Regions from separate parts of the Pelagibius sp. genome, predicted to be linked through region 1. Evidence: riboswitches for the same ligand, from Rfam matches in the RefSeq annotation. Region 1 holds a riboswitch; each other region holds the start of a gene.
What was found. Region 1 has a riboswitch for thiamine pyrophosphate ahead of thiB (thiamine ABC transporter substrate binding subunit). Riboswitches for the same ligand answer to the same signal wherever they lie in the genome.
Positions count from the first base shown of each region.

Region 2: linked by a shared signal. The riboswitch ahead of thiE (thiamine phosphate synthase) and the one ahead of thiB (thiamine ABC transporter substrate binding subunit) in region 1 are both predicted to bind thiamine pyrophosphate.
Region 3: linked by a shared signal. The riboswitch ahead of thiM (hydroxyethylthiazole kinase) and the one ahead of thiB (thiamine ABC transporter substrate binding subunit) in region 1 are both predicted to bind thiamine pyrophosphate.

Region 1 is NZ_OZ252224.1:2,075,658-2,085,435, reverse strand. It holds gene mtgA (monofunctional biosynthetic peptidoglycan transglycosylase) at 1-65, opposite strand, end outside; gene ACP146_RS09945 (DUF2336 domain-containing protein) at 66-2,378, opposite strand; gene thiQ (thiamine ABC transporter ATP-binding protein) at 2,602-3,324, opposite strand; gene thiP (thiamine/thiamine pyrophosphate ABC transporter permease) at 3,317-4,921, opposite strand; gene thiB (thiamine ABC transporter substrate binding subunit) at 4,947-5,978, opposite strand; TPP riboswitch at 6,033-6,176, opposite strand; gene ACP146_RS09925 (NIPSNAP family protein) at 6,306-6,662, shown strand; gene ACP146_RS09920 (hypothetical protein) at 6,943-7,515, shown strand; gene ACP146_RS09915 (RidA family protein) at 7,538-7,936, opposite strand; gene ACP146_RS09910 (LysR substrate-binding domain-containing protein) at 8,132-9,028, shown strand; gene ACP146_RS09905 (GNAT family N-acetyltransferase) at 9,123-9,778, shown strand, end outside.
Region 2 is NZ_OZ252224.1:796,841-806,618, forward strand. It holds gene mrdA (penicillin-binding protein 2) at 1-1,496, shown strand, start outside; gene rodA (rod shape-determining protein RodA) at 1,502-2,656, shown strand; tRNA gene ACP146_RS03910 (tRNA-Lys) at 2,981-3,056, shown strand; gene ACP146_RS03915 (cation:proton antiporter) at 3,179-5,803, shown strand; gene ACP146_RS03920 (hypothetical protein) at 5,822-6,832, opposite strand; gene ACP146_RS03925 (GNAT family N-acetyltransferase) at 7,122-7,769, shown strand; TPP riboswitch at 7,787-7,892, shown strand; gene thiE (thiamine phosphate synthase) at 7,960-8,643, shown strand; gene thiD (bifunctional hydroxymethylpyrimidine kinase/phosphomethylpyrimidine kinase) at 8,640-9,470, shown strand; gene ACP146_RS03940 (TRAP transporter substrate-binding protein) at 9,457-9,778, shown strand, end outside.
Region 3 is NZ_OZ252224.1:4,722,546-4,732,323, reverse strand. It holds gene ACP146_RS22090 (alkaline phosphatase D family protein) at 1-632, opposite strand, end outside; gene ACP146_RS22085 (PAS domain-containing sensor histidine kinase) at 975-2,996, shown strand; gene ACP146_RS22080 (SLC13 family permease) at 3,009-4,790, opposite strand; TPP riboswitch at 4,970-5,066, shown strand; gene thiM (hydroxyethylthiazole kinase) at 5,127-5,954, shown strand; gene tenA (thiaminase II) at 5,951-6,616, shown strand; gene ACP146_RS22065 (hypothetical protein) at 6,894-7,376, shown strand; gene ACP146_RS22060 (dihydrolipoyl dehydrogenase family protein) at 7,439-8,863, shown strand; gene ACP146_RS22055 (TVP38/TMEM64 family protein) at 9,107-9,778, shown strand, end outside.

The sequences.
Region 1 (9,778 bases):
CGCGCCCTTTGGATCAGCCGCCGGGTCACCGGTCTTTGCCCGGCCTTTTTCTTGCTGCGTACCATTCAGTCGGCATGCGAAGAGGTTGGTAGCGGACCGGCGCCCCAGTTGCGCTGCCACTTTAGCAAAGCCTTACGGGCCGTTGACGGCGCCGTGCGGTCGTACAAAGCCAGGATCTCTGCAACGCGGTTCGGATCGTTGTCTGCATCGCCGCCGCGCAGGTGATCGGTCAGCAGAAAGATGGCACCGAACAGCAGCTTGTCGACCTCGACGGCGCGGCAAACGATGGCAAGGTCTTCCCCGCGACCGCCGTAAACGATGCGCTGCAACTGGGGACTGCGCAAATCGGTTAACTCGCTGAACAGCAATTCGAAGAGCGGCAAGTTGCCTTTGCGCAACGCCTTGACGATGGGGTGACCGGCTGCCGACTTCTCGTCGCCGAGGACCGCAGCGTTATCGGCGCTTGCGACCTCACGCACGTCCGCCGCCGAGATCTCCGTGTGGGCGATGCCGTTGACCGTTTCTTGCTGGGTTGCTGCCGCGTCGTTGCGGCAGGCCGTCTCGGATTCAACATCCGCCGTTTCGTCCAAGGGTCGCGTTTCTTCAAGAGGCGGCACATCGATCACGTCAGGAGGAGGATTGTTCAGGGCGCTGCGTCCCGGCGGCGGCGGGAGGCGCGCTGGCGCTGGCGCGATGCGCGCCGGGTCCGACGGCGGCTGGTAAACGGCAACCGGACGCTCCCGGCGCCGGGCCCAGAGCAGCAGCGTCAGCACGAACATCACGGCGATCGCCGCCATCATGTAGAGCTGCCGCTCTTCAATCCGCGAAACGGCCGGAACGATTGTAGACTCCGATGCCGTTTCCAACCTGCTGCGTGCCTCGGCCAATTGTTCCTGCAGGGCGCCGGCTTCTCCGTCGCGGGCGTTCAAGGCCGCACCCAGTTCGTCGACCTGGGCCTGGAGGGCCGCAACCTGCTCCTGCGCTTCGTCCAGTTCACCGACTTGGGACTTGAGGGCTTCGACCTGCCGCTCGGCCTCATTCAACACGCGGACACGCTCTTGAAGTGCGCTGACCTCCCGCTCCACCGGCTCAAGCGCGTTGATCCTTGCATTCGCCAACGCCAGTTCCCGCTCTGCGGCATTGAGAGCCCGGTCACGCTTGGCAAGTTCCAGCGCCGGGTCGGGTTGGCGCATCGCCGTTTTCAGACGCTCGGCGAAAGCCCGGAACTCCGCCGTGCCGGAGGCGCCATATCCGGCCGCGCCAAACTCCGGCCTCAGCAACAGTGCCTGGACCGGAAAACTGGCCGCAACGTCGTTCTGCAGGGCCTGACGTGCCGCCCGGGTCTCGACCCTCCGGACAAGGCTGGAAAGGCTCGGCCCGGTTTCGTCAAGATAGGGCAGAGCCTCGGCCGGCTGCGGGTCCGGCAGGCCGGCGGGCCGCTGCCCCGCCCGGGGACTGAGGATCGAGGTCTGGCGGGCCTCGACAATCTCCTCCGCCGCCCGTTCGACCGTGCCGTCGGGAAGGGTCCTCTGCAACCGCGTCAGCCGCAGGGTCGGATCGAGCATCAGCCAGCCCCGGGTAACGGCAAATCCGTCGACGAGCGCCACGTAGTTCGACCAATCGTCGCGCAGGGTCTCGGCCGGCCCGGCACCAAAACGCGTGGCAAAGTCGCGCCGCAGACCGCGCACCTCCGTAAAGGCGCGCATCTGCCGCCGCGCCCAGTCATGGCGCAGCCCGGGGTCGCCCTCGGCGATGCGGCGCATCGAAAGACTGAGATAGCGGTCTTTCAGAAAGAAGTAGCGCGCCAGTTCAGCCCGGCTCGCGCCCTCTTCGGTAATCGGACCCAGGGTGCCGGCGCGCCGCACATGCTCGTCGAACCAAGGCCAATTCCGGGCATCGTTGACCTGAGAAAGCGCCTGAATCAGAACCGGCAAGAGGACATCGCTGTTCTGTGCCTCGGGACGGCCCTGCCGGCGCTGCGCGCGCACCAGGCTCGGCAGCCAGCGCCCGTCCAGCCGATCATCGATCTCGATGTCACCCCCTTGGGAAATCCGAAGCGATCCCTCCGGCAGGTCGACGATACCCAGACGGCCGCTGCCGAGCAGATCGGTCAACTGGCCCGCCATGGCGGCATAGGAGGACTGGAGGTCAGTCCACCGCGACGCGGCGAAGCCGTTGCTGTCGCGCCCGGCGATCTCGCCGTAAAATGCCGCGAGTTGCCGGAGTTCGTCTATCGCCCCTCGCAGATCATCGGCGCTCAGAATGCCGGAACCGGCGCCATCCTGGGTGGCAGCGTTTTGGGCGGCGGCGTTTTGGGCGGTGAGGCCGGCAGGCGCGGCAAAGATCAACAGGCAGACCAAGGCAAAGCCCCGCAGCAAGCGAATGCTTCGCGCGGACGTTGCGTCAACGGCCCTTAGATTGCAGTCTGTCTGCGCCGACCCCATTGCACCTTGCTAAGCCATCCTCTGACGGCGATTTGTCGCTCATTGCTGTGTTCAACCCGGTCGGCGCCGGTACTCCCGACGGGGCGGGCCGCCACGTTCGTGGCAAATTAGAGTATTTCCGGCGCATCCGGTAGTACCGGGGTGGCGGGAATGCGGATTAGCCCTCGCCCACCTGCCGCGGCGCGTTGCCCAGGAAGGCGCGCAGTGCCGCCGGCTCACCGGCGCTCAGCACAGCCTGTGTTTCCCCCTGGGCAACGACACGCCCCTCATAAAGAAAAGCGGTCCGCGCCGCTATGTGCTGGGCATCCTGCGGATTGTGGCTGACGATAACGACAGTCAGGCCGCGCTCCCGGCGCAATTGGTCCACCAAATCCAGCATGCCCCCACGCAGCCCCGGGTCGAGCGCCGAGAAAGGTTCGTCGAGCAGCAGCAGGGGTTTTTGCCGCACCAGACTGCGGGCCAGGGCGACCCTCTGACGCTGCCCGCCGGAGAGCTGTGCCGGCAGACGCCCGCCCATGCCGGCCAGTTCGACGCGATGCAGCGCCTCCTCCACGGCCGCACGCTCGGCCGGCCCCAGATGCAGACCGGGATCGAGGCCCAACCCGACGTTCTCGGTCACCGTCAGATGGGCGAAAAGATTGTGTTCCTGAAACAGGCTGGTGACCGGGCGCTCGGCCGGGCTGAGGTTTGTCACGTCGCGGCCCTCGATTTCCACCCGCCCGCTGCTGGGCGTCTCGAAGCCGGCGATCAGGCTCAGCAAGGTCGACTTCCCGGCGCCGCTGGGCCCCAGCAAAGCCAGGCACTCGCCTCTGGCGACCTTGAGATCGAAGACCATGGTCATGTCTTCGTAGTGGAAAGTCAGGCCCGCGACCTCAAGCATGGCGTACCCGCCTGCGGAAACGCATCCGCCCCAGGCCGTATTCGATGGAAAGGAAAAGCAGCAGGCAGAGCAACGAAAGAACCGCTGCGATCACCGCCGCTTCAGCCATGCGAAAACCGCCCATCGCCTGATAGAGCAACAGCGGCAAGGTGGCAAAATCCTGGCTGCCGAAGAGCGCGATGACCCCGAGGTCTCCCAGCGACAGGGTCGCCGCCACCGCCAGCGCCAGGGCGATGGGGCGGCGCAGACTCGGCCATTCGATCAGCCGCAGACGGTTCCAGCCGGCAAGGCCAAGACTCTGGCAAAGACGGTCGTGCTTCTGCGCCTCGGCCATCATCGGCCCGCCGAGAAAGCGCACCACAAAGGGCAGCGCCATCAGCGCATTCACGAGGATCACCAGCGGCATGGCGAGCGCAAAGACATCGGTGACGTGCCGCAGCATGACGAAGAGCCCGGTGGCCAATACGAAGGGCGGCACAACAAGGATCAGCGAGGCCGAGAGCTCCAGCCGATTGGCCGCCGCCGGGCGCAACAGGCGGTGACGCAGGCTGCGGCTGCTGATCAGCAAGGCAGCCCCCAATAGCAAAGCCAGGACCGCCGAGGCCATGGCGATGGTCAGCGACTGGCCGAGCGCACGCCAGAGGGCCGGATCAGTGAGTACGCTTGCCGCCTTGGCATTGAAGCCCGCCAGAACCACCGCAGCCAGCGGCAGGAGCACGAAGACCATGGCGCCGCCGATCATCGCGCTGTCCGCCAGCCGACCCGGCCAGCCGGCGCGGTCCGGCCGTGGATAAGCGCGCCCTTCGGTCAGCGAGAGGTTACCGGGCAGCGAGAGGTGCAACACCGCCAGAACAATGCCGCCGCAGCAGACAAGCTGCACCAACGCCAGGGTCACCGCGCGCCCGAGGTCGAAGTCGAAGCGCAGGGCCTGATAGACCGCGACCTCGAGGGTCGTCGCCTTGGGACCGCCGCCCAGAGTCAGCACCACGGCGAAGGAGGTAAAGCAAAGCATGAAGACGAGACCGGCCACACCGGGCAGAACCGTGCGCATGGCAGGCCACTCGATCAATCGGAAGAGATCCCGCGACCGCAGACCGTATTGGCTGGCGACGCGCCAGCTTTCCGGCGGCACCGTATCCAGGGCCTGGAGCAGTATCCGGGCGACAAAGGGCATGTTGAGAAAGCAGTGGCCGATCAGGATGCCACCCAAGCCGTAGAGGTAATGAACGCCGGAAAAGCCAAAGGCTTCCAGGGCCTCGTTGACCCAGCCCCGGCGGCCATGCACGGCGACGATGCCGAAGATGGCGACGATGACCGGCACCACCAAGGAGAGGCTGAAAATGCGGAGCAGCAAACCACGGCCCGGAAAGCGGCGCCTTGACAGGGCCCTGGCGAGGGGGATTGCAAAGGCCACCGACAACAGGGTGGAAAGCGCCGCCTGCCAGAGTGTGAACCAGACCACGCGCCAGAGATAGGGCTGTCCCAGGTTGTCGGCCAGCGCCAGTCCGCCGGCGGTCAGCCCCAGGGCCAGCAGCGCTCCGCCGACGAGGAGCCCAACAACGCTGAGCGAGAGACTCGCTGGAAGCCACCAGGGCATGGTCGCGATCAGCCGGTGTCGGCCGCTACCGACTGACGGCCTGTAGCCATTCCTCTATCCAGGCCTTGCGGTTTTCAGCCACTTCCTGCGAAGGGATCAGCAGGGGGCGCGACGGGTAGTCCAGCTTGCCGTATTCGCGCGGCAGGCCCTCAGGCAGATTGATCACCGGATACATCCATTGCCCGGTCGGAATTGCCGATTGAAAGGCCGGGCTGACCATGAAGGCGAGAAACTGCCGGGCCAGTTCCGGCTCCGGCGCCGACTTCGGGATGCCGGCGATCTCGACCTGCATGTAGTGGCCTTCCTCGAAAGCAGCGGCCTGATAGCGTGCGGAGTCCTCGGCAATCATGTGATAGGCCGGCGAGGTGGTGTAGCTCAGCACCAGCGGCGCCTCACCCTCCAGGAACAGGCCGTAGGCCTCGCTCCAGCCCTTGGTGGTGGTCACCGTTTTGCGCGCCAGCTTGGCCCAGGCCTCGGGCGCCTTGTCGCCATAAACGGCGCGGACCCAGAGCATCAGGCCAAGCCCGGGCGTCGAGGTGCGCGGGTCCTGCACGATGATCTTCAGATCGTCCGGCGCCTCCACCAGTTCCTTCAGGCTCTGCGGAGGTGCGGTCAGGCTCTCGGTATCGTAGACGAAGGAAAAATAGCCGTAATCGAAGGGCAGAAAAGTCTCATCGTGCCAGGCGACCGGCAGCACAAAACCCTCCGCCGCCAAGCCGTGCTCGGCGAAAAGTCCGGTCTCTTTGGCCTCGGCCATCAGGTTGAGATCGAGCCCCAGGACGACATCGGCCTTGCTCGACGCCCCTTCCAGGCGCAGTCGGCTGAGCACGCCCACCGAAGAGTCGACGGCCACGAAATCCAGTAGGCAATTGCAGTCGGCTTCGAAAGCTTCCTTGATTTGGGGGCCAGGACCCCAGTCGGAGGTGAAGGAGTCGTAGGTGTAGACGGTCAGGCGCTTCTTTGCCTCGGCCGCCTCAAGAACGTCGGGGGCGCCGGAAAGGCCGGCCGTTATGACGGCGGCAAGGCCGAGGGCCGCCAGGAAACTGGGAATTCGCATAACATCGCTCCATAGCGCTATGGGGCGGCTGGCTTTGAGGTGGGTCTTTTCCGAAGAGGCCTTCCGCTCAAATCCCTCCGCCGGCATTACCCGGGTCAGGTTCATCGGGTTGACCGGGCGGCAGCACCGCCCCGATCTCTCAGCCCAGAGTCATCAGACCACTGTGGTCAGACCGCTTGGGCACCCCGTTGAGACAGCGCCAGACTAGGCCCCGCCCCCGGCCTTGGCAAGGCCCCGGAAAGGACGGAGAAGAGCCGGAGGAAGGGCCAAGGTCCCGCGGGCACACTTCGATATCAGGCGAATCTTGGAGCAGACGATCCGTGCTTTATGGCAGCGACAAGCAACCCGGAGCACCGTGCCATGATCACCTGTTTCATCCGCTACGAAATCGACCCCTTCAAGAAGGAGCTCTTCGAGATCTACGCGCGCAATTGGGGCCAAGCGATACCGCGCTGCGGCGCTGACCTCATCGGCTACTACGCGCCGCACGAGGGTTCGGCGACCACCGCCTACGGTCTCTACAACGTTGCCAGCCTGGCGGACTACGAAGCCTACCGCGCCCGTCTGGCCGCCGACCCCTTGGGGCGAGAAAACTATCGCTTTGCCCGAGAGGAACGCTTTATCCGCCACGAGGACCGGATGTTTCTGCGCATCGCCTCCGCTCCCCATGCGGATTCCGTCTAGCCGAGCGGTAAGGATCTTGTATCCGGCGGCATGGGAGACCAGGGCGGAAGTCGCCCTGAATCAGCGGCCAAAGCTAGGCAAAGCCTTCCATGGCGGCAATTAGTGCCGCCTATTTTCAACTTACTGACCTCGGCGCTCACACCTCTTGCAGGCTCAATCTAAGGGTTTCAAAGGGAGTCAAAGCGCCTAAAAAATTGATGTTTCTTGGCATTCTTCTTGCTGAAGTTGCAGCGGTGACTCTTCGCGGATCACCGGGGGATCCCGATGAACGGAGGATCAGATGACAACGATACAAAGTGGCATTCCTCTCGCCGAGGCACGCGAGATCAAACCGCAGCTTCATCGGCTTAATGACCTGAAGGAGACCGACCCCGAACGCTGGGAGATGATGCAGCGTGCCCTGCAGACGCGCCCAGAGGAGCTTTCGGCAACCGAGAGGGCCGCACAGATCGCAAAGCAGCGCGCTGTCCCGGTGCATACCGTGTATCGGGTCAACGGCGAGGTCGTCGCGTTGCACCAAACCAATGGCTGGTCGACAACCAAAAACGCCGACAGTAGTGCCCGAATCGTCCCCGGACAGGGCGATGCCGATAAGGTCGGCCGAGAGCTCGGCCTGACCGGCGATGCGCTGAACGACTTCGTCGCCACGCACATGACCGCCAATCTCAAGAAGAAATACGGCGCGGCCCTGACGGTCGAGACCTACCCCAACGCAGCCACCGCGCCAAGCGTCGGCGAGGTGCAGGACGAAATGTTCGGTATCACAAGTCATCGCGACACGGTGCCCGGACGGATGTCCCGCGTTGCGATGGACACCGAAAGCTGGGCAGCGCTGCTGGACCGGTACCGCTAGGCCGACCGACCGTTTCGCCGATCTAGCGGCCCGCCGTAACCTCGATCTCTACCAGATACTCGGGGCGGGCCAGGGCGGCGATGACCAGGGTCGTCACCGCCGGGGCCTCATTGCCGCCCCAGCGGGCCTGGCGGATCTTCGTCAGCGCCGGCAGGTTTCCCGCCTTCGTCAGATAGTAGACCACACGGACCATATCGTTCATCGAGAGATCGACGGTGCTGAGGAGCGTCTCCACGCTGGCCATGGCCTCATGGCATTGGTCTTCGAAAGACTCATGCGTGACCCCTTGCGGGTCGACACCGATCTGACCGGAAATGAAGAACAGCTTCTGCGGCGCCTCAAGGGCCACGGCATGGGTGTAGATCCCTTTGAAGTCGTTCCCCACCGGGCGGATCGAAGGGGGGTTGTGACGTTGTGGCATGACTTATCCTTCCTATAGACGGAGCCTTCGGGGGCCTCCCGGTCTACCGTCTTTGATGTGATTTCAGGCTGAAGGGCTTTCCGGCTTGGCGCACCCCTCGCGCAAGATTTATCGATAAAAAATAATATCTTGCGGGGTAGCGCAAACGATATAAGCTCACGCCTTCTGTGAGTTTAAGTAACAGAAAGACAGGCGATGAGGCTTCCCTCGCTACGGGCGATCCAGGCCTTCGACGCGGTGGCAAGGCACAGCAGTTTCAGCCGCGCCGCCGACGCCCTGGCCGTGACCCACGGCGCGGTCAGCCGTCAGATCCGGGGCTTGGAGGAACAGCTCGGCAGCACCCTCTTCCACCGGACGGCAAGGGGTGCCGGGCTCACCGACGACGGCCGAGTGCTGTTCCGCGCCAGCCGCGAAGCTTTTGCCGCGCTGGAAAACGGCGTCGCCGAGCTGGAAAGGCGCAAGACCGACCAAACGGTAACCCTCTCCCTCACCACCTCCCTGGCGATGAAGTGGCTGCTGCCCAGGCTGCCGGACTTCAGGGCGCGCCATCCGGAGATCGCCATCCTGCTGGACACCAACGACGCCCCGGTCGACTTCACCGATAAGACGGTGGACGCTGCCTTGCGCTTCGGCAAGGGCGACTGGAAGGGCCTCCATGCCAGTTTGCTGGCGCGGGAAGAGTTGGTGGCGGTGGCGGCACCCGGGTTGATCGGTGATCGGCCACTGCCGATCGAGCCTTCTGCGCTCACAGCCCTGCCGCTGGTCCATGACGATTACAACCCGGGCTGGGAGCCTTGGCTGGAAAGAGCGGGTGGCGGCGCCAGCGGCGAAACGCTGCCGGGAGACCGCTACGGCGATACCGGCCTCTTGATCGCCGCCGCCCTCGACGGCCAGGCTGTCGCCCTAGTCCGGCGCCTGCTGGCCGCGGACGACCTTGCCGCCGGGCGGCTGGTCCAGGTCAGCGATGTGACACTGCCTCTGGAGCGGGCCGTCTACTTCGTCTGCCGGGCGGGCGATGAGGTCCGGCCGGCGGTTGCCGCGCTGCGGGATTGGCTGCGCGCCGGCCTCACGCCATTTCGGGACAACGCCTAAGTGGCTCCCTGCAGTTTGCCGATCTGGCCCTTGTCTGCCGGACCGCTTGATTGCATGAAGGCGCGGTCGCCCAGCCCCTGATACAGAGACCGCCATGCCGGACGCGCGAGAGAACCCGAACCAACCGACCGATGCTCCTCTGGGCGATCCCCTGCCCGGCTGGATGCCGCCGCCCGCGCCGCCGCGCTCGGCAATGGCAGGCCGTCTCTGCCGGGTGGAACCGCTGAGCCCTGAGACCCATGCTGCCGACCTCTTCGCCGCCTATGGCGCCGACCGGGAAAACCGCATCTGGACCTACCTGCCCTACGGGCCCTTCGACGATCCGGCGGCCTTTCGCAAGTGGATGGAAGCGACCTGCCTCAGCGATGATCCGCTGTTCCATGCCATCGTCGATCAGGCCGCCGGAAAAGCGCTCGGTGTCGCCAGCTATCTGCGCATCGCCCCGGCGGCAGGCTCCATCGAGGTCGGCCACATCAACTACAGCCCCGCCCTCCAGGGCACCGCGATCGCCACCGAGGCGATGTACCTGATGATGGCCCGGGTCTTCGATGAATTGGGCTACCGGCGCTATGAGTGGAAGTGCAACGCGCTGAACGCCGGCTCCTGCCGCGCCGCCGAACGTCTCGGCTTCACCTTCGAGGGAGTCTTCCGCCAGGCCGCGGTGATCAAGGGCCGCAACCGCGACACCGCCTGGTACTCCCTGCTCGACCGGGAATGGCCGCAGGCCAAGGCCGCTTTCGAAGCCTGGCT
Region 2 (9,778 bases), 1.3 Mb from region 1:
AGAATTTGAGCTGGGACGAGGTCAGCCGGGTCGAGGTGAACGGGCCGGAGCTGCCTGGTGTTTCCATCGAGATGGGGCAGATCCGCGACTATCCCTTTGCCGCCAGCATGTCCCATGTGCTGGGTTACGTCGCGGCGGTGGCTGAGCGCGACCTGACCGGCGACCCGCTGCTGGAACTGCCGGGCTTTCGCATCGGCAAGAACGGCATCGAACAGAAATACGATCTGCCGCTGCGCGGGGCCGCCGGCAACAGCCAGATCGAGGTGAACGCCTATGGCCGTGTCATCCGCGAACTGAAGCGCGAGGAGGGCAAGCCGGGCGACGAACTGGTTCTGACCCTGGACGGCGGTCTGCAGACCTTCACGCACCAGCGCCTGTTGGGCGAGAAAAGCGCCTCCGCCATCGTCATGGATATCGAGAACGGCGACGTTCTCTCCCTGGCCTCCACCCCGAGCTACGACCCCAATGCCTTCAACATCGGGCTGACAGTGAAGCAGTGGAACGACCTGATCAACGATCCGCTGAAGCCCCTGAACAACAAGGCCACCACAGGTCTCTATGCGCCGGGTTCGACCTTCAAGATGATCGTCGCCCTGGCCGCGCTGAAGGCCGGCATCAGCACCGATTACCGGGTCTTCTGCCCCGGCCACATGACCCTCGGCCGGGCCCGCTTCCACTGCTGGAAGCGGCACGGTCACGGCTGGGTCGACATGGTCCGCGCCATTCAGCATTCCTGCGATGTCTATTTCTACGATATCTCGCGCAAGATCGGTGTCGACAACATCGCCGCCATGGCGCGCAAGTTCGGTCTCGGCGAGCCCTCGGGCATTGATCTCAAAGGCGAAAGGGGCGGGGTGATCCCGACCCGCGACTGGAAGCTGGCCAACATCGGCGAGCCCTGGCAGGGCGGCGAGACGCTGATCGCCTCCATCGGCCAGGGCTTCGTGCTGACCACCCCGCTGCAGCTGGTGGTGATGACCGCGCGGCTGGCGACCGGCAAGGCGGTAGTCCCGCGCCTGACCCGCGGTGTGCGCGCCGACGACGATGTGCCCCAGGGCGACCCGCCAACCCCGGATTTCCCCGACATCGATGTGCCGAAGGCCCATCTGGACATCGTCCGTGAGGCGATGGACGCGGTGAGCAACCATCCGCGCGGCACCGCCTACCGCGCCCGCATCGAGGATGAAGGCTGGGAACTGGCGGGCAAGACCGGCACCTCCCAGGTGCGCCGTATCACCATGGCCGAGCGCGCCGCCGGCGTCACCAAGAACGAGCAGCTGCCCTGGCGGCGCCGCGACCATGCGCTCTTCGTCGCCTACGCCCCGGTGCACAAGCCGCGCTACGCCTGTGCCGTGGTGGTGGAGCACGGCGGCGGCGGCTCCAAGGTGGCCGCGCCCATCGCCCGCGACATCCTGCTGGAAACCCAGCGCCGCGACCCCGCCGGGCGCCGTTCCCTGCCCATCGTGGCCCTCGATCAGCCGGTCAAGCAGGGCTGACGGCGATGCCGGCGGATATCTTCCTCTCCAACCGCAACCCGGAAATGACGCTGCGCCAGAAGATCTGGCAGCTCAACTGGGGCCTGGTGTTCCTGCTCTGTGTGATTGCCGGGGTCGGCTTCGCCATGCTCTATTCGGCGGCCAACGGATCGATGTCGCCCTGGGCCTCGCGTCAGTTGATCCGCTTCGGCCTCGGCATCGTTATCATGTTCACCGTCGCGCTCATCGATGTGCGCTTCTGGTTCCGCTACGCCTATCTGATCTACCTGGGCAGCCTGGCCTTGCTCTGCGCGGTGGAGTTCATGGGCACCATCGGCATGGGCGCGCAGCGCTGGATCGACCTCGGTTTCATCCGCCTACAGCCCTCGGAAATCATGAAGGTGTCGCTGATCCTGGCCCTGGCCCGCTATTTCCACGGCATCTCGACGGAGGACATCGGCCGTCCGACGTTGCTGCTGCTGCCTCTGGCCCTGGTCCTGGCGCCGGCGGCCCTGGTGCTGCGGCAGCCGGATCTCGGCACCTCCGGCATGCTGCTGCTGGCGGCCTCCGCCGTTTTCCTCTGCGCCGGGGTGCGTTGGTGGAAATTCGCGCTGGTCGCGGTCGCCGGCCTCGCCGCCGTGCCCATCGCCTGGCAGTTCCTCCATGCCTATCAGAAGGCGCGGGTGATGACCTTCCTGAACCCGGAGAACGATCCCCTGGGCGCCGGCTATCACGCCCTGCAGGCGATGATCGCCTTCGGCTCCGGTTCCGTTACCGGCAAGGGCTTCATGCAGGGCACCCAGAGCCATCTGAACTTCCTGCCGGAAAAGCAGACCGACTTCATCTTCACCATGCTGGCCGAGGAATTCGGCCTGGTCGGCAGCCTCGGCCTGCTGGCGCTCTACTTCCTGGTGCTGGCCTACGGCTTCGCCATCGCCTTTCGCGCGCGCAACCAGTTCGCCCGCCTGCTGGCCATCGGCCTGACCACCAATCTCTTCCTCTACGTCTTCATCAACATGGCCATGGTGATGGGGGTCTTCCCGGTGGTCGGCGTGCCCCTGCCGCTGGTCTCTTACGGCGGTACGGCCCTGCTGACGGTGATGATCGCCATGGGCCTCATTATCTCCTGCTACATCCACCGCGACATCCGCATCTCCCGCCGCGGCACGGCGGAGGTTTAGCGGGCCGTGTAAGGGGCCCCTTCGAGACGGGCTTTCAGCCCTCCTCAGGGTGAGGTGGAACGCTCGTCAACCATGCCCTCATGCTGAGGCGCGAAGCGTCTCGAAGCATGCGACCCAGCCCGAGACCGGCGCCTTGAAGCGCCCCAAAACCGGGGGACTCCCTCGAATCTTCCCCGAAAACCCGCTTTCGCCCGATTTCCTGCCTCAGCCCCCTCGACAAAGCCCGGCGGACTTGCTATCACCCCGCATCCCGGCGGCCGGAGCCTTCTTCCGGCCCTTGCCAGGTGCCCGCTTCGAGGCGGGCCAAAGCCGGGACCTCTTTGGGGGCGCATAGCTCAGTTGGCAGAGCAGCTGACTCTTAATCAGCGGGTCCAAGGTTCGAGTCCTTGTGCGCCCACCAAACCTTTCAGAGATTTCAGAACGGATCGCCGCTTCCTGTTCTCGATGCCGGGATGCCTGCTGATCCTTATTTGCCCCGCCGCCAGCCCCTAATCCGCCGCAATTCGGTGTAAGCTTCTTCTCATGGGCATAACGGAGATCACCCTTACCACGGCACTGTTGCTGATCGTGGTGGCCAGTGTGCAGCCTTTGGCGAAGCGCAGCGGGCTGCCGTTTACGGTGGTGCTGGCGCTGGCCGGAGTGGGCATCGGCCTCGCGGCGGCCTGGCTGCAGCGTCACCGGGTCGCCGATCAGGTGAGCCAGGTGGCCGAGGCGGTGATCGACATTCCCGTGTCGTCCTCGCTGTTCCTCACGGTGTTCCTGCCGATCCTGCTGTTCCAGGGCGCCGTCACTATCGATGCGCGGCGGCTGATGCAGGATATCGCGCCGGTAATCCTGCTGGCGGTCCTCGCGGTCATCGTCGCCCTGGGCATGATCGGCGGGGCGGTCTGGCTGGTGGCGCCCATGCCGCTGGCGGTCTGTCTGCTGTTCGGCGCCATCGTCGCCACCACCGATCCCTCGGCGGTGATCGCCCTGTTCCGCGACCTCGGCGCGCCGGCGCGGCTGACGCGCTTGGTCGAGGGCGAGTCGCTGCTGAACGACGCCACCGCCATCGCCGCCTTCAGTGCCTTTCTGGCGGTCATCCTGACCGGGCGGGACCTCGATTTCTGGATGGTCACAGAGTCCATCGTCGTCGGCCTGCTGGGCGGCGCCCTGGCGGGCTTCCTCGCCGGGCGCGCCGCCGCCTGGATGCTGGAGCGGCTGCGCTTCTACCGCGCCGCCCAGCTTACCATAGCGGTGGCGCTGCCCTATGCCGTCTATGTGATCTGCGACAACTACCTGGGCATCTCCGGCGTCACTGCCGTGGTCATCAGCGGGCTGGTACTGAGCGCCGTCGGCCGCTCGCGTTTTCAGGCCGAGACCTTCCGCTTTTTCGAGGAAACCCTGGCCCAGATCGCTTTCTGGGCGACCTCGCTGATCTTTCTGCTGGCCGCCCTGCTGGCGCCGCGCCTGCTGGCCGACGCGACGCTGCTTGATTTCGTCTACCTGCCGGTGGCGGTGATCGCCGCCCTGGCCGCCCGCGCGGTGATCCTCTTCGGCATCTTCCCGCTGCTGTCGTTCGTGCGGGTCACGCAAAAGGTCACCACCCAGACCAAGACGGTGATCATCTGGGGCGGCCTGCGCGGCTCGGTCACCCTGGCGCTGGTGCTGGCGGTCAGCGAGAACTTCTTCATTGATCCGGAGGTGAAACGCTTCATCGCCATCCAGGCGACCGGCTTCGCGCTCTTCACCCTGCTGGTGCAGGGCACGACCCTGAGCTGGCTGATGCGCCGCCTCGGTCTCGACCAGCTTTCGCCCATCGACCGCGCCTTCCGCAGCCAGGTGCTGACCCAGTCGCTGTCCAGCGTCGGCAGCAGCCTGCGCAGCTTCGCCGGGCGTTACGAGCTTGACGACGAACTGGTGAGCCGGGCGATACGGCCTTACAACGAGCGCCTGTCGCGGGTCGCCGAGGACGATTCCTTCGCCGCCGCCATCTCCGACCGCGACCGTCTGACGGTCGGTCTCATCGCGCTGGCCAATCAGGAAAAATCACTGTTGCTGCAACAGGGCTGGAGCGGCGGCCTGCGCTCCTCCCTGGTCGACCGCTACCTGCTGTCGGTGGAGTCGATGATCGACGCGGTGCGCGCCGACGGTCGCCTCGGCTACCTCCGTGCGGCGCGGCGCCCCTTCCGCCAGAGCCGCTGGTTCCGCTTCATCGCCTGGCTGCATTTCCGCCTCGGTATTGCCCGCCCGCTGGCGCTCTATCTCGGCCAGCGCTTCCAGTTCCTGCTGATCAACCGCATCATCATTCTGGAGCTCATCTACTTCCTGGAGTTCCGCCTTGCCGGCCTGCTCGGCGACCGCCTGACCGAGGTACTGGGGGAGATCGTCAACCTGCGCCTTGCGGAGGTCGAACGGCACCTGGCCGCCCTGCGCCTGCAGTACCCCAACTACGCAAGGGAGCTCGATCACGAGGTGCTCGAACGCTTTGCCTATCGCGAGGAGATCGAGCAGATCGAACAACTGCGGGGGGCCGGGATCATCAGCGAGGATCTGGCCCGCGACCTCAGGACCGAGGCCGGCAGCGTACATGCCAGCAGCCGGCGCCGGGCCCGGGTCGACATCAAGGCGACGACGCCGGAGCTGCTCTATGCCTTTCCGGTTTTCGCCGCGATGCCGGCGGCGGAACTGGCCGAGGTGGCGCGCAAGCTGCAGACCCGCGTCATTGCCGACGACGCCCATGTCTTCCGCCGCGGCGATCCGGGCGACGGCATGTACTTCATCGCCTCCGGTGCGGTGGAAATCCGCATCGACGAAGAGCAGCACCGGCTCGGGCGCGGCGATTTCTTCGGTGAGATGGCGCTGCTGGATCAGCGCCGGCGCTCCGCCGATGCCCGCTCCATCAGCTACTCGCATCTGTTGTTCCTGCCGCGCGCCGCCTTCGACGAGATCAGCATCATGCTGCCGGAATGGCGCGAGCAGTTGGCCGAGGTCGCCGCCGCCCGCCGCGCCGTGAACGAAGGACGGCAGGCGGAACGCGAGGAAACGGACTCGGACGGGCCGGAAGACAAACCTGAAGACGATTCAGAAGACAGGCCGGGCCCGCCGGGCGCCGAGGTGGTGACGCTTCAGGACGCCAAGAAGAACCGCGACGCCGAGGGTGGCTGACGGGGCAAAGAACGCCAATCAGATATAGCTGTCCTTTGGATGGATCAGGATCTCGATGGACGCGGTCGCGCCGACGAAGTAGCGCAAGCTCAGGCGAAGGGTGCCGTGGTCGATCGTCATATGCTCGGCGCCGTCGTCCGCCTCCATGGCAACCTTGTCGATGGTGGCGTTCATCCAGGCATCGGCCCCCGCCCAGTCGGGAAAGACGTTGCGCACCAGGGTGAGGGCATAGCGGCGGTTGTCCGCCGTCGCCTCGGGGTGGTCGTCCTCGCGCAGGGCATAGAGGTAGCGCAGGCCGACCAGGCCGTCGACCGGTCCCAGGGTTTCCAGTTCCGCGTGCGCGTTGTCGGAGAAGAAGCGGTCGCTGATCCAGCCGTTGTCGCCGCCATAGAGGCTGCCCATACCTTCGTCGCGCTGCGGGAAGGCATCCTGTAATCCGGTCAGAAGTTGCGACAGGCTGACGCCGAGGCTTTCCGGGTCGGTGTCTGTGAAGGCAGCGGGGCGCACAGTGATCGTCACCCGGCCTTCGGCGTTGTTGACGGCGATCCGGTAACCTTCGGCGATTTCACTGACCTCGGGCCCGTCGGGGGTCTTTTCAACCTGCTTTGTGGCGCGATGCGTCCATCGTTTACCCTCGCGCCATTCCGGCAGGGCGTTGCGGATAATTTTCCCGGCCCAGTGCCGGTTATTGCGGAGTTTCCGCTCCTCGCTTGGATCGTAGGAAAAGACGAAGCTGCGTAGCGCTTCCGGCGGGCCCAGCGTTTCCAGCGCAGTGTTCGGGTTGGTGGAGGGCAGCAGGTCGCTTTGCAGATTGTCGCTCGACTGCAGAGAGCCTTCGCCGCTGCGGATTACGGGAAAGTGTTTCTCCAGCGTTTTGATCAACTGGGGAATCGTGAAGCCGGGGGCTGGGTTGGCCGGCTCGGCCACCGCCTGGATCGATCCCAGAAGCGCGATTAGAAGAACCAGGATGGGGGAGAGGTTTTTGATCAGATCGGACATGGCGTTCTCGGACAGTAGGGGCTCAGACATCAGGGGTGCCCAGACAGCAGGGGCTCAGACAGAGGGGACGGTTGTGGCCAAGCAGAGCCGGAGTCTCTCTTTTGTCGCGCCCAGATGGGCTCCGGTTCAACGGATTTTGCTGTTTCGCCGCCAAAACTCAGCTGAAACTCCGCTGAAACCTAAAACCCTGACACCATCTGCAGCCCATCCGCATCGAACCGCGTAGATGCCTATAATAGATCCGGGCTGGATGGATTGTTCTCGCGATTCCATCCAACGTGGATCTGCTCTAACCATTTGATGCTGATCGGATTCTGACGTGAAACCCGCTGACCTGACCCCCGCTTTGCCCCGCTTTCGCGACGCCCGCAAAACCGATGCGCGCGCCGTTGCCCAGCTCATTGAGATTGCCGGTGAAGGCATTGCCTGGTTTTTCTGGTCTCAGGAAGCCGAACCCGGCCAGGACCCTCTGGAAGTCGGCGCCGCGCGGGCGGCCCGCGACAATGCCAATTTCTCCTATCGCAACGCGGTCCTCGCCGAGCGCGGCGATGCCGTCGCCGGGATGCTCCTGGGATATCGCCTGCCGACACCCAGCGCCGGAGACCTGGCGGCGTTGGCGGAACTGCCGGCCCTGCTGCGGCCCCTGCTGGAGCTTGAGTACCAGGTTCCCGGCAGCTTCTACATCAACGCCCTGGCGGTTTTTCCTCAGTTCCGGGGGCATGGGCTCGGCGGCGCGCTCCTGAGCATCGCGCAAGAGCGGGCGCGGGCGGCGGGCTGCGACAGCCTGAGCCTTCAGGTCTTCGCGGAGAACGAACGCGCCTTTCGGTTCTATCAGCGTCACGGTTACGAGGTGGTCGACCGCCGCCCTATCTTCGCCCATCCCTGTTACCCCTACAGCACCGAGGTGCTGCTGGTGACGCGTTCGCTTGCCGATGTCGAGGGGCGCGACTTGACAGCCTGGGCCTAAAGCGCCCATTCTTTTCAGACATCTCAACGGGGTGCCCGAAAGGGGCTGAGAGGCGGTCGCACCGCTAACCCGCGGAACCTGATCCGGTTTGTACCGGCGTAGGGATTTGAGAAGCCTTCCGCGACAAGCGCCAAAAGCTTCCCAACCTTCGCCGCAGCAAGACAGCGGAGACGAGGAAGGCTATGACGGCGTGAACAGCAGCGAGAAACTGAAGCCCGATCTGCGGGTTTACTTCGTGATCGGGCCGGATCATGCCGGCGACCGCTCCTTTGTCGAGGTGGCGGAGGCGGCGGCGCGCGGCGGGGTGACGGCCCTGCAGCTGCGCGACAAGACCGGCGATACGGCGACGCTTATTGCAGAGGCAAGAAAGCTGAAGCTGGCTCTGGCCCCCTTCGGTGTGCCGCTGATCGTCAACGACCGGGTCGATGTCGCTTTGGCGGCCGGGGCCGAGGGCGTTCACATCGGCCAGCAGGACATGGCCCCCGCCGATGCCCGCAAGCTCCTGGGGCCGGACCGGATACTCGGCCTTACCGTGCAGAACGCCGAAGAGATCGCGGCGATGGAGCCGGGGCTGTTGGACTATGTCTCCATCGGCGGGGTCTTTGACACCGCCAGCAAGCAGAACCCTCATCCGCCGATCGGCCTCGACGGTCTGGCGGATCTTGCCGAGGCGGCTGCGCTGCGCGCACCCGGCCTGCCGATCTGCGCCATTGCCGGAATTACGGTGGAGACTGCCGCCGCGGTGATTGCGGCGGGCTGTGACGGGATCTCTGTGGTTTCCGCCATTGCCGCGGCATCCGATCCCAGGGTGGCGGCGGGCGAGCTGCGCAATGTCGTCGATTGGGCGCTGGATGCACGGGCGGAAAGCGCATGAGCGTTCCCATCGCCCTTACGGTCGCCGGTTCGGATTCCGGCGGCGGCGCCGGCATTCAGGCGGACCTGAAGACCTTCTCGGCACTCGGTGTCTACGGGGCCTCGGTGATCACCGCGTTGACGGCACAGAACACGCGGGCGGTGACGGCCATTCATGCGGCGCCGCCGGACTTCGTGACAGCGCAGCTCGATGCGGTTTTTGACGATCTTGCCATCGGTGCCGTGAAGATCGGCATGCTCGGCGAAGCCCCGACCATCGAGGCCGTGGCGGCAGGCCTGCAGCAGCGTGCGGTCGCCCGGCTGGTGGTCGATCCGGTGATGGTGGCCAAGAGCGGTGATGCCCTGCTGGCGCCCGCCGCAGTGGCGCGCCTGCGCCACGACCTGCTGCCCCTGGCCGGGGTAATCACACCCAATCTGCCGGAAGCGGCGGCCCTGCTCGACGGTCCGGTACCGGCGGACGAGGTCGCCATGGCGGAAGCGGCGCGGGCGCTTCATGTCCTGGGGCCAAAGGCGGTTCTGCTGAAGGGCGGGCATCTTGCCGACGCGGAGAGCGTCGACCTGCTGTTCGACGGGGAACGCCTGCACCGCTTTTCGGCGCCGCGGATTGCGACCGCCAACAGCCACGGCACCGGCTGCACGCTCTCGGCCGCCATTGCAGCCGGTCTTGCCAAGGGCCTGCCGCTGCCCGGCGCGGTGGCGGAGGCCAAGGACTACCTGAACCGTGCCCTGGCCGCCGCCGACTCACTGGGGGTCGGCAGCGGTCATGGGCCGGTCCACCACTTCCATGCGTTCTGGCAGGGAAAGGAGCAGGAACGTGAAACCCGATAGACCTGCCCGGCGCCGGGTACTGACCGGCGGGCTCGCCGCCCTTGGTACGGCCGGTCTGGCGGCGCCGGCCGTTGCCCGTTCGGCCCGGCTCTGGCGCATGGCAACCTCCTGGCCGAAGAACAGCCCCGGTCCGGGAATGACCGCTGAACGACTGGCCGAGCGCATCACCACGATGAGCGGCGGCGCGCTTCGGGTCGAGGTCTTCGGCGCCGGTGACCTGCTGCCGCCGCTGGAAGTTCTCGACGGGGTTTCCGGCGGTACGGTGGAGATGGGGCACAGTGCTTCGTTCTTCTGGCGTGGCAAGATGC
Region 3 (9,778 bases), 2.6 Mb from region 1:
CGGAACTCGGCCAGCGTCTCGGCGACTTTAGCCTTTTCCTCGATCATGACGTTCTTCCAGATGGTGCCGTCGGGTTGGGTCTTCTCGGCTTCAAGGGGATTATCGGCGTAAATGGTATCGCCGGAGTGGATGAAGAAGTCCGGGCGGTTGTTGCGCATGGTCTCGTAGCAGCGCATGCCGCCCCAATCCAGATTGATGCCCCAGCCCTGACCGCAGGTGTCGCCGGTCCAGACAAAGCTGATGTCGCGCTTGCTGCCCGGCCCTGTGCGAAAGCGTCCGATGATCGGCTCGCTCGTCAGATTGACGTCGGCCAGGTCCTGCCACTGCAGGCGATAGAAAATGTCCTGACCCGCGGGCAGTCCGGTCAGATCCATCTTGGCGGTGAAATCGTTGCCGTCGATGGCGGCCGGGCCGCGCAGGCGCTGTGCCGAGGCGAAGCTGTCGCTGGTCGCGACTTCTACCAGCAGGCGCGATGGGCGGTCGGCGCGGGCCCAGATGATACCGCTGTTGGTGGTCACATCGCCGCTTTGCACGCCGTGGGTGAAGACCGGGCGATTGGATTGCGCTATGGCGGGAAAACCGAGCAGTCCGGCGCCGGCCAATCCGCTGCCGGCGGCGGCACCTTGCAGCACACGGCGTCTCGAAAAACGGGGAGTCGGAGCGGCAGGGCGCTTTGCTGGCATGATCTTCTCCTTAGGTTTGCCCGCTGGCCGCAGCGAAACGGTTGCGAAGGGCGCTAATCTGCTGGACCGGAATCCGGGCGTTATCGAATCTTGGTTAACGACTTCGATAACGTTCCTCGGTTGCCGGACGATGTCGCTCGCGCTTCAGTTTGATGAAGCCTTTATCCTCATTGCGCGTAAGCGGAATCGATTGGATTTGTGGCGAATTCCAACCGATCTTCAACGTCTCTTAACCGTTCTCTGATGAACTTTAACGCTGTCTTTAAAGCGTTTGAAGGGGGATGCCGGTCTTTGCCCACAAAGGCGGAGTTAACCGAGGAATTGGCACGGCTCAGGCAGCGGGTCGAAGAGGTCGAGAGCCTCGAAGCTGAGCGAGTCATGGCCGAAGATGCTTTGCGCGAAAGCGAAGAGCGTCTGCGCGACTTTGCGGCTGCCGCCTCGGACTGGTTCTGGGAAATGGATGCGGAGCTGCGGATCTGTTACCTCTCCGAACGCCTGCGTGAGGTAACCGGCGTCAATCCGGCGGAGGTTCTGGGGAAGTCCCGGCTCGAACTCGGCGCCGGCGATACGGATGCCGATAAGTGGGAAGCCCATTTGGCCGACCTGCGCGCCCACCGTCCTTTTCGTGATTTCCGCTATGTCTATGTTGCCGCTGATGGCGGGCGCCAATACTGGTCGATCAGCGGCGTGCCGCTCTTTGACGAGAAGGGCGTTTTCCTGGGGTACCGGGGCACCGGCCGCAACCTGACGGAGGAATACAACGTCCGCCGCATGGCTTTCGAGGCGCAGGACCTTCTTCTGCAAGCCGTTGAATCCTTTTCTGACGCAGTCGCTCTCTTCGACGCCGACGACTGCCTGTTGCTGTTCAACGAAAGTTATCTGGCGTTCCACCATTCCTCGGCGATGACCATCGGCCCGGGCATGCCCTTTGAGGAATTGATCCGCAATCAGGTCGAGAACGGCATGATTCCGGCTGCCTTCGGGCGGGAGGAGGCGTGGCTGGCCGAACGCATGGAGCGCCACCGCAACCCTTCCGAGGAAGTGGAGGTCGAACGGTCGGACGGAAAGTGGTTGCGCATTCGAGAGGAGCGAACGGCGAACGGTGGATTGTTCCTCACCGCCACCGACATCACTGAAACCAAGACCATCGAGCGCGCGGAGCAGGAGATACGCGACCGTCTGCGCGCGGTTATCGACCACCTGCCGGCCGGCCTGACCCTGAAAGATCAGGACGGCCGCTACCTTCTGGTCAATCAACAGTTCCGCGACCTCTTCGGCCTGGACGGCCGCGACCTTGTCGGTGCGACGGCCTTCGACAGTTTCAACAAGAGCGAAGCGGAGGTCTTCAATGCCCAGGATCGTATGGTCCTGAAAACCGGCATTCCCATGGAGGTCGAGTCGGAGGTGACGCGCCGTGACGGCAGCAAGGTTCTTGCGATGGTCACCCGCTTCCCGGTGCTGGATTCAAAGGGCGCTGCGATCGGTGTCGGCGGTATCCAGGTCGACATCACCGAGATGAAGGAAAAGGAGCAGCAGCTTCGCGAAGCCCGTGACGAGGCCGAGCGGGCCAACCGCGCGAAGTCGACCTTCCTGGCCAACATGAGCCACGAGCTGCGCACGCCGCTGAACGCCATCATCGGTTTCTCGGAGATCATGGAGCAGGGCCTCTTCGGGCCTCTAGGCAACCCGCACTACAGCGAGTACGCCGAAGACATAAGGCGCTCGGCCAGTCATCTGCTGTCCATCATCAGCGACATCCTCGACCTGTCGAAGATCGAAGCCGGCCGCATGGAACTCCACGAAGAACCCATCGACATTGCCTCGGTGGTCGAGTCCTGCCTCACGATCGTGAAGGAGTCCGCAGCCAACGGTGGCCTGGTTCTCACCTCCGCTTTGCCGGAGACCTTGCCTTTGCTGCATGCCGACAAGCGCTCGGTACGGCAGATCCTTCTGAACCTCCTGTCCAATGCCATCAAGTTCACGCCCGCCGGCGGCACTGTCGTTGCGGAGGCGGCCTTGGAAGAAAGTGGCCGGATCGCGCTGACCGTACGCGACAGCGGGATCGGCATGGCCGCGGACGACATCGAGATCGTGCTGCAGCCTTTCGGGCAGGTTGAAGGCGCCCATACCCGCAGCCACGACGGCACCGGGCTCGGCTTGCCGATCACCAAGTCCCTGGCAGAGATGCACGGTGGCAGTATGACTGTGGAAAGCGTGGAGGGCGAGGGTACGGAGATCATTGTCCGCTTTCCGGCCAAACGGGTGGTCAAGCGTCCTGCCGGCGGCGGTGCGTCCTCGCAGCGTTTGGCCTGATCCGCATCTGCGCTAGAGCGGCCAGACCAGCAGAATCATCGGTACGCTCACCGCAATCACCAGGACTTCCAGCGGCAGGCCCATGCGCCAGTAGTCGCCGAAGCGGTATCCACCCGGGCCGAGGATCAATGCGTTGTTCTGATGTCCGATCGGCGTCAGAAAGGCGCAGGATGCTGCCACCGCCGTCGCCATCAGAAAGGGGTCGGCGTTGACCCCCAGACGTTCGGCGATGGTGGCCGCGATCGGCGCCATGACCACGGCCGTCGCCGCGTTGTTCAGGATATCGGAGAGGGTCATGGTGACCACCATGACCACGACAAGCACTACGGCGGCCGAAAGTCCGGCGGTGACCGCCAGCAGGCTGTCGGCGATCAATGTGGTGGCGCCGGTGGTCTGCAGCGCCCCGCCGACCGGAATCAGCGATGCCAGCAGCACGATGACCGGCCAGTCGATGCCGTCGTAGAGTTCCCTGACCTGCAACAGCCCGGAGACCACCAAAAGGGCGACGGCGATGCCGAAGGCAATCTGTATCGGCACCAAACCCAGGCTGGCGGCGAGAATGGCAGCGGCGAAGATGGCGATGACCGCCGGCCCCTGTTTGCGCTTGCCGAAATGAAGTTCGCGTTCTGCCAGTGGCAGGCAGCCGAGGGCATGCACCAGGTCGGCCAGTTGCTCGGTTTCGCCGTGCAGCAGCAGCACGTCGCCCGGGCGGATACGAAACGACCGCAGACGTCCCCGGAAAGGCGTGCCCTGGCGCGACACCGCCAGGATGGTGATCCCGCGGCGGGAGAACAGGCGCAGGGAACCGACCAGGCGCCCGTCCAGGCGCGAGCCCGGCGCCACCACGGCCTCCATCAGGGTTGCGTCTTCCGGCGCCTTGACCTTTTTGCGGTCTGTTTCGTCGCGGTCGCCGATCACCAGGCCGAGCTTGCTGACGAACCTGTCGATCTCGTCGGGCCCGGCCTCGATCTTCAGGATGTCGCCGGCCTGAAGCTGCTTGCGCGTTGTCGCCGGGTAGACGCGGTCATTGCGGATCTGGTCCATGATGACGGCGTCGATGTCTTCGGTCAGTTCGTCGATTTCCTTTAGGGTCTTGCCGATGTGCGGGTTCTCGGCGGGTACGGTTACCTCTGTGATGTAGTTTTCGATGTCGAAGAGATCGCCGCCGGCCGTGCGGCCGCTGTCGCGCAGCGGGACGAGGCGCCAGCCGATGAGGGCTATGAAGACAAGGCCGGCGAAGGCGACCACCAGGCCGACCGGCGCATAATCGAACATGGCGAAGGGCTCGCCGCTCAGTTCGCCGCGATAGGAGGCGACGATGATGTTCGGGGGTGTGCCGATCAGGGTGACGAGACCGCCGAGAATCGATCCGAAGGAAAGCGGCATCAGCAGTTTCGCCGGCGAGCGGGCGACCTTGCGTGCCGACTGCAGGGCCATGGGCAGCAGAATACCCAGGGCCCCGACGTTGTTCATCATCGTCGACATCGCCGCGCCGAGACCGGCGAGAACGCCGACGTGGCTGCTGGTCGACCCGGATGCCGGGCGGATAAGGCGCGTGAGCAGATCAATGGCGCCGGAGCCGGAGAGAACACGGCTGAGGACCAGCACCGCCGCCACGGTGATCGTCGCGGGATGGCCGAAGCCGCTGAAGGCCTGGCCCGCCGGTACCAGGCCGGTCACGACCGTCGCCATCAGACAGGCGAAGGCGACGACGTCATAGCGCCAGCGACCCCAAACCAGCAGACCGAAGAGGCCTGCCAGAATGGCGAAGATCAACATCTGCTGTTCGGTCATTGGTGCCTTTGCAATTCTGTCTGGAAAAGGATGCGGTTTGCTGAAGCCCCAAGAGGCTGAAGCCCCAAGAGATTGTGACATTCCGATCAGAACGCCGCCAGCGCAAAGCCGCGCGCCCCTGGTCTGCGGCCCTGCAGATTGTGGTTTCCTTCGGCCGGGGCGATGGCTAAGCTCTTGGGATTAGTGAACTGGGGTGCCCGCTTTGTCGCGGGCTGAGAGAGTCCCATCGAACCTGATCTGGGTCATGCCAGCGAAGGGAGTTGTCACCGAGATGACCAAAGCATACAGCCTCTCATTTGCGGTCTCGGCCTCCCTGATAAAGGAAGGGAGCCAAGAGTGCAGATTGATCGCGTCGCGCCTCTGTTTGCGGAACTCCGCGAAAAAAGGCCGCTTGTACACTGTATCACCAATGACGTGACACCGGCCGTCATGGCCAATGTCCTTTTGGCCTGTGGGGCGTCGCCGATGATGGCGCGCGATGGCGCCGAAGTCGAAGAGGTCGTCCGGCGTGCCGATGCCTTGGTCGTCAACCACGGCACCCCGAGCCCGGCGCGCATCGATGCCGCGTTGAAGGCCGTGGCGGTGGCGCGGGATGAGGGTATCCCCTGGGTGCTCGATCCCGTCGGGGTCGGTGCATCGCGGCTGCGGCGCCGCGCTGTTGCGGCGCTCCTCGGCGAAGCGCCTGCCGTGGTGCGCGGCAATGCTGCGGAGATTGCCTTCCTGGCCGGAGAAGCGGCGGCCGCTCCGGGTGTCGATGCGCCGGAATCCGCAGGGCAGGATGGCGGGGCCGCGCTTGCCTTGGCGCAGGCGCAGGGCTGCGTGGTGGCGATGACCGGTGCCCAGGATTACATCGCCGGTCAGGGCCGGCTTCTTGCCGTCGCCAACGGCGACCCTTTGATGACGCGGGTCACCGGGCTCGGCTGCAGCACCACGGCCCTGATCGCCGGCTTTCTAGCGGTGGCGGACGACGCCTTTGCTGCAGCCGCAGCGGCGGTCACCCTGATGGGGCTCGCCGGCGAGCAGGCAGCGGCCGCGGCCCGTGGCCCCGGCAGCCTGGCAAGTCTCCTGCTGGATGCGCTTTACAGCCTGCAGCCCGCCGACCTCTGCCGTGCAGCGCGGTGGGCCGATGTGCCGTCGGAAAAGGCGGCGGAGGTAAAGACATGAACAGCTTCTCGCAGGACGCCTGGCAGACCATTGCGCCCCTCTACGGCAAGATTGCGGCGCTGCCGTTCAACCGCGAGCTGGCCGAAGGCAGCCTCTCGGCGGAGCGTTTTCGCTTTTACATTCTGCAGGACTCGCTCTACCTCGCAGGCTATGCAAGGGCGCTGTCACTGGCGGCGGCCAGGGCGCCGGATGCCGAGGCCGCGGCGATCTTCACCCGCTCCGCCCAGGGGGCAATCGAGGTCGAACAGGCCTTGCATGCCGGTGTCCTGGCCCGCTTTGGCGTCGGCCCCGAAGCGGCGATGCAGACCGAACCTTCGCCGAGTTGCTTCGCATATACAAACTTCCTGCTTGCCGCCGCCCAGAAGGATTCCTTCGAGGTTCTGGCGGCGGCGATCCTGCCCTGTTTCTGGATTTATTGGGAGATCGGCTGCCAGATCAGCGCGGCGGCCCAGCCCGGCAATCCCTACGCGGATTGGATTTCGACCTACTCCGATCCCGCTTTCGGAGAGGCGACGAAAGCGGTGATCGATCTCTGCGACCGGGCCGCGGCCGCGGCCGGTCCCGTCACCTGCGATCGGATGATGACCGCCTTCGTCCAGTCGTCGCGCTATGAATGGATGTTCTGGGACAGCGCCTATCGCCGCGAATCCTGGCCGGTCTAGAAAAGCGGTTTAAGGGTCTTTAAGGCCATGTCATGGCATGATTCCTTGATAAACCGCCGCCTATGGCCCCCAATAGTGCTGAAAGTCCGGGGTTGAGGGCGGCCAGGCGGCTGTAACGGAGAGTCACAACCCTGTGAGAGGCCTTTCGGCGGGATTTAGCCTCCCCATTTGACCTCCAAGCGGTCGCCGAAGACGGGTTTTACCCAGGCGCCCAGATCAGGTCGGGGGACCATCGAGACGTTCGGCAACCCCGCGACAGCGATACGGAGAAAGCATCATGAAAAAGGTTCTGCTGACCACTGCTTCCCTCGCCGCCGGGGCCTTTGCTCTCGGTGTCGCCTCTGTCTCGGCTGAAGAAGCCCAGGTCATCGAGCTGACCCAGACCGCCTGCCAGTTTGTCGAGATCGAGGCCGGCGGCGACCACGGCTACACATCCAACAGCAAGGCCGACTGCGACACGATCAATGCCGAGTCAGGTGCCGAGCGTCTGGCTTCCGCCAAGGTGCTGAACCTGAAGCCCGGCAAGTACATCTTCCGGGTCACCAACAAGAACGTGCCCTACGATCTCGGATTTTGGGTGCGCGAGCACGACTACGACTGGCGCAATCCCCTGCACAAGCTGAGCAAGACCTCGGTTTCCGGCGGCGGCCTCAGCACGGGGACGACCAAGGACTACGAAGTGACCTTGGAAGCCGGCGAGTACATCTACAGCTGCCCGCTGAACCCGACACCGGATTACAAGATCGTCGTTGAAGGTTGAGCTTCGGGATCGTGCCCGGTGACAAGAAGACCCGGGCCTTCCCCAGAACAAGGAACAACAAGATGGCCAAGACCATCCAAGCGGATATCTGCGTAATAGGCGGCGGCTCAGGCGGCCTCTCGGTCGCAGCCGGCGCATCGCAAATGGGCGCCAAGGTGGTGCTGATCGAAAAGGGCAAGATGGGCGGCGACTGCCTGAACTATGGTTGCGTGCCGTCCAAGGCGCTGATCGCCGCCGGCCATGCCGCCGACACGGTTCGCAACGCCGGCAAGTTCGGTGTCAACGGACACGAGCCCGAGGTCGATTTCCTCGGCGTGCGTGATCACGTCCGCGGTGTGATCGCGGCCATCGCCCCGCACGATTCGGTCGAACGCTTCGAGGATCTGGGTGTTACGGTTATCCAGGCCGCCGGCAGCTTCACCGGGCCGGACGAGATCGTTGCCGGCGATACCCGGGTCAAGGCCAAGCGCTTCGTCATCGCAACCGGTTCTTCCGCCGCGGTGCCGCCGATCCCCGGCCTCGACCAGGTTCCCTTCATGACCAACGAGACGGTCTTTGATCTGGCCGAGCGGCCGGAGCATCTGATCGTGATCGGCGGCGGCCCGATCGGCGCCGAACTGGCTCAGGCGCAGCGCCGTCTGGGTGCGCGGGTGTCGCTGTTGGAGATGTTTACCGTTCTCGGCAAGGATGATCCCGACGTCACCGCCTTCGCCCGCAAGCGGCTGGTAGAGGACGGTGTCGAAATCCACGAGGGGATCGCCATCAAGCAGATCAGCCAGGACGGCAACGGTATCGCCGTTGAGATCGAGGTCGATGGCAAACCGCAACGCATCGCCGGCTCTCATCTGCTGGTGGCCGCCGGACGCCGTGCCAACGTCAACGGCCTGAACCTGGAAGCGGCCGGCGTGACCTATTCCCCCAAAGGGATCGAGGTCGATGAAAGACTGCGCAGCAGCAATAAGAAGATCTTCGCCATCGGCGACGTTGCCGGCGGTTTCCAGTTCACCCACATGGCCGGCTATCACGCGGGCATCGTGATCCGCAATGCGCTTTTCAAACTGCCGGCCAAGGTCGACTACAAAGCCGTGCCCTGGGTCACCTATACCGATCCGGAGATCGCCCATGTCGGGATGACCGAAGCCGAGGCGCGCGAGAAGTTCGGCGATAAAGTCCGCGCGCTGAAGTGGTCTTTTGAGGAGAACGACCGGGCGCAGGCCGAGCGGGCGACCGACGGCCTGGTGAAGGTGGTGGTCGGTGCGCGGGGCAAGATCCTCGGCGCCTCCATCGCTGGCCTTCATGCTGGCGAGCTTCTCCAGCCCTGGGTCTTGGCGATCAGCCAGGGCCTGAAGATCGGCGCCATGGCGAACATCATCGCGCCCTATCCGACCCTGGGTGAAGTGAACAAGCGGGCGGCGGGCAGCTACTACACCCCAAGCCTGTTCAGCGAACGAACCCGCAAGATCGTCCGCTTTCTGCAGCGCTTCTAACGCCGCAGGCAGAGGCCGCGCGGCGGCCGGACGAGCGATTTTACCAAGGACACTCAATCCCACTGCCGGGGCGACGGCGCCCCCGCGGCAAGCCCGGAGTTTATCATGACCGACCATGTCCAGACCTCTGTTGGCCCCAGCTCTGTTGGCCCCAGCTCTGTTGGATCGAGCCCTGTAACCTCGACTCCCTCCGCAGCGCAGGGGTCGGGCGGGAAGCGCAAAAGCTCCGTAGTAAAACGCCTTGTGCCCCTGGCGGTCCTGGTGGCTGCGATCGGCGCAACCTTTTCCCTGGGTCTGCACGAGCACCTTTCCATCGACAGCCTGCGCGAACACCGCGCCTTTCTGAATGGCATCGTCGCCGATCACACCGTTCTCGCCGCTTTGGCCTTTATCGCGATCTATACGGCTTCAACCGCCTTGTCGCTGCCCGGCGGTGTCGTTCTGACCGTCGCCGGCGGCTTCCTGTTCGGCACCCTCTTCGGCGCGATCTATGTGCTCTTCGCCGCAACCCTTGGAGCCACGGTCGTTTTCCTGATCGCCCGCACGGCCCTGGGGTCCGCCCTGCGCGACCGCGCCGGCCCGTTTTTGCAGCGCATGGAGGCGGGCTTCAAGGAGAACGCCCTCAGCTATCTGCTGGTGCTGCGCTTGATCCCTCTGTTCCCCTTTTTCGTCGTCAACCTGGTTCCCGCTTTCCTGGGCGTGCCGCTGCGCACCTATATGCTCGGCACCTTCGTCGGGATCATTCCGGGAACCCTTGTCTTTATTCTGGCCGGCGCCGGGCTCGGTTCGGTCTTCGACCAGGGCGGCGAATTCACCGTCGGTTCTGTGCTGACGCCGCAGGTTGTTGCCGGCCTGGTGGGCCTTTCGCTGCTGTCGCTGATGCCGGTCGTTTACAAGCGCATCAAGGCCCGGCGC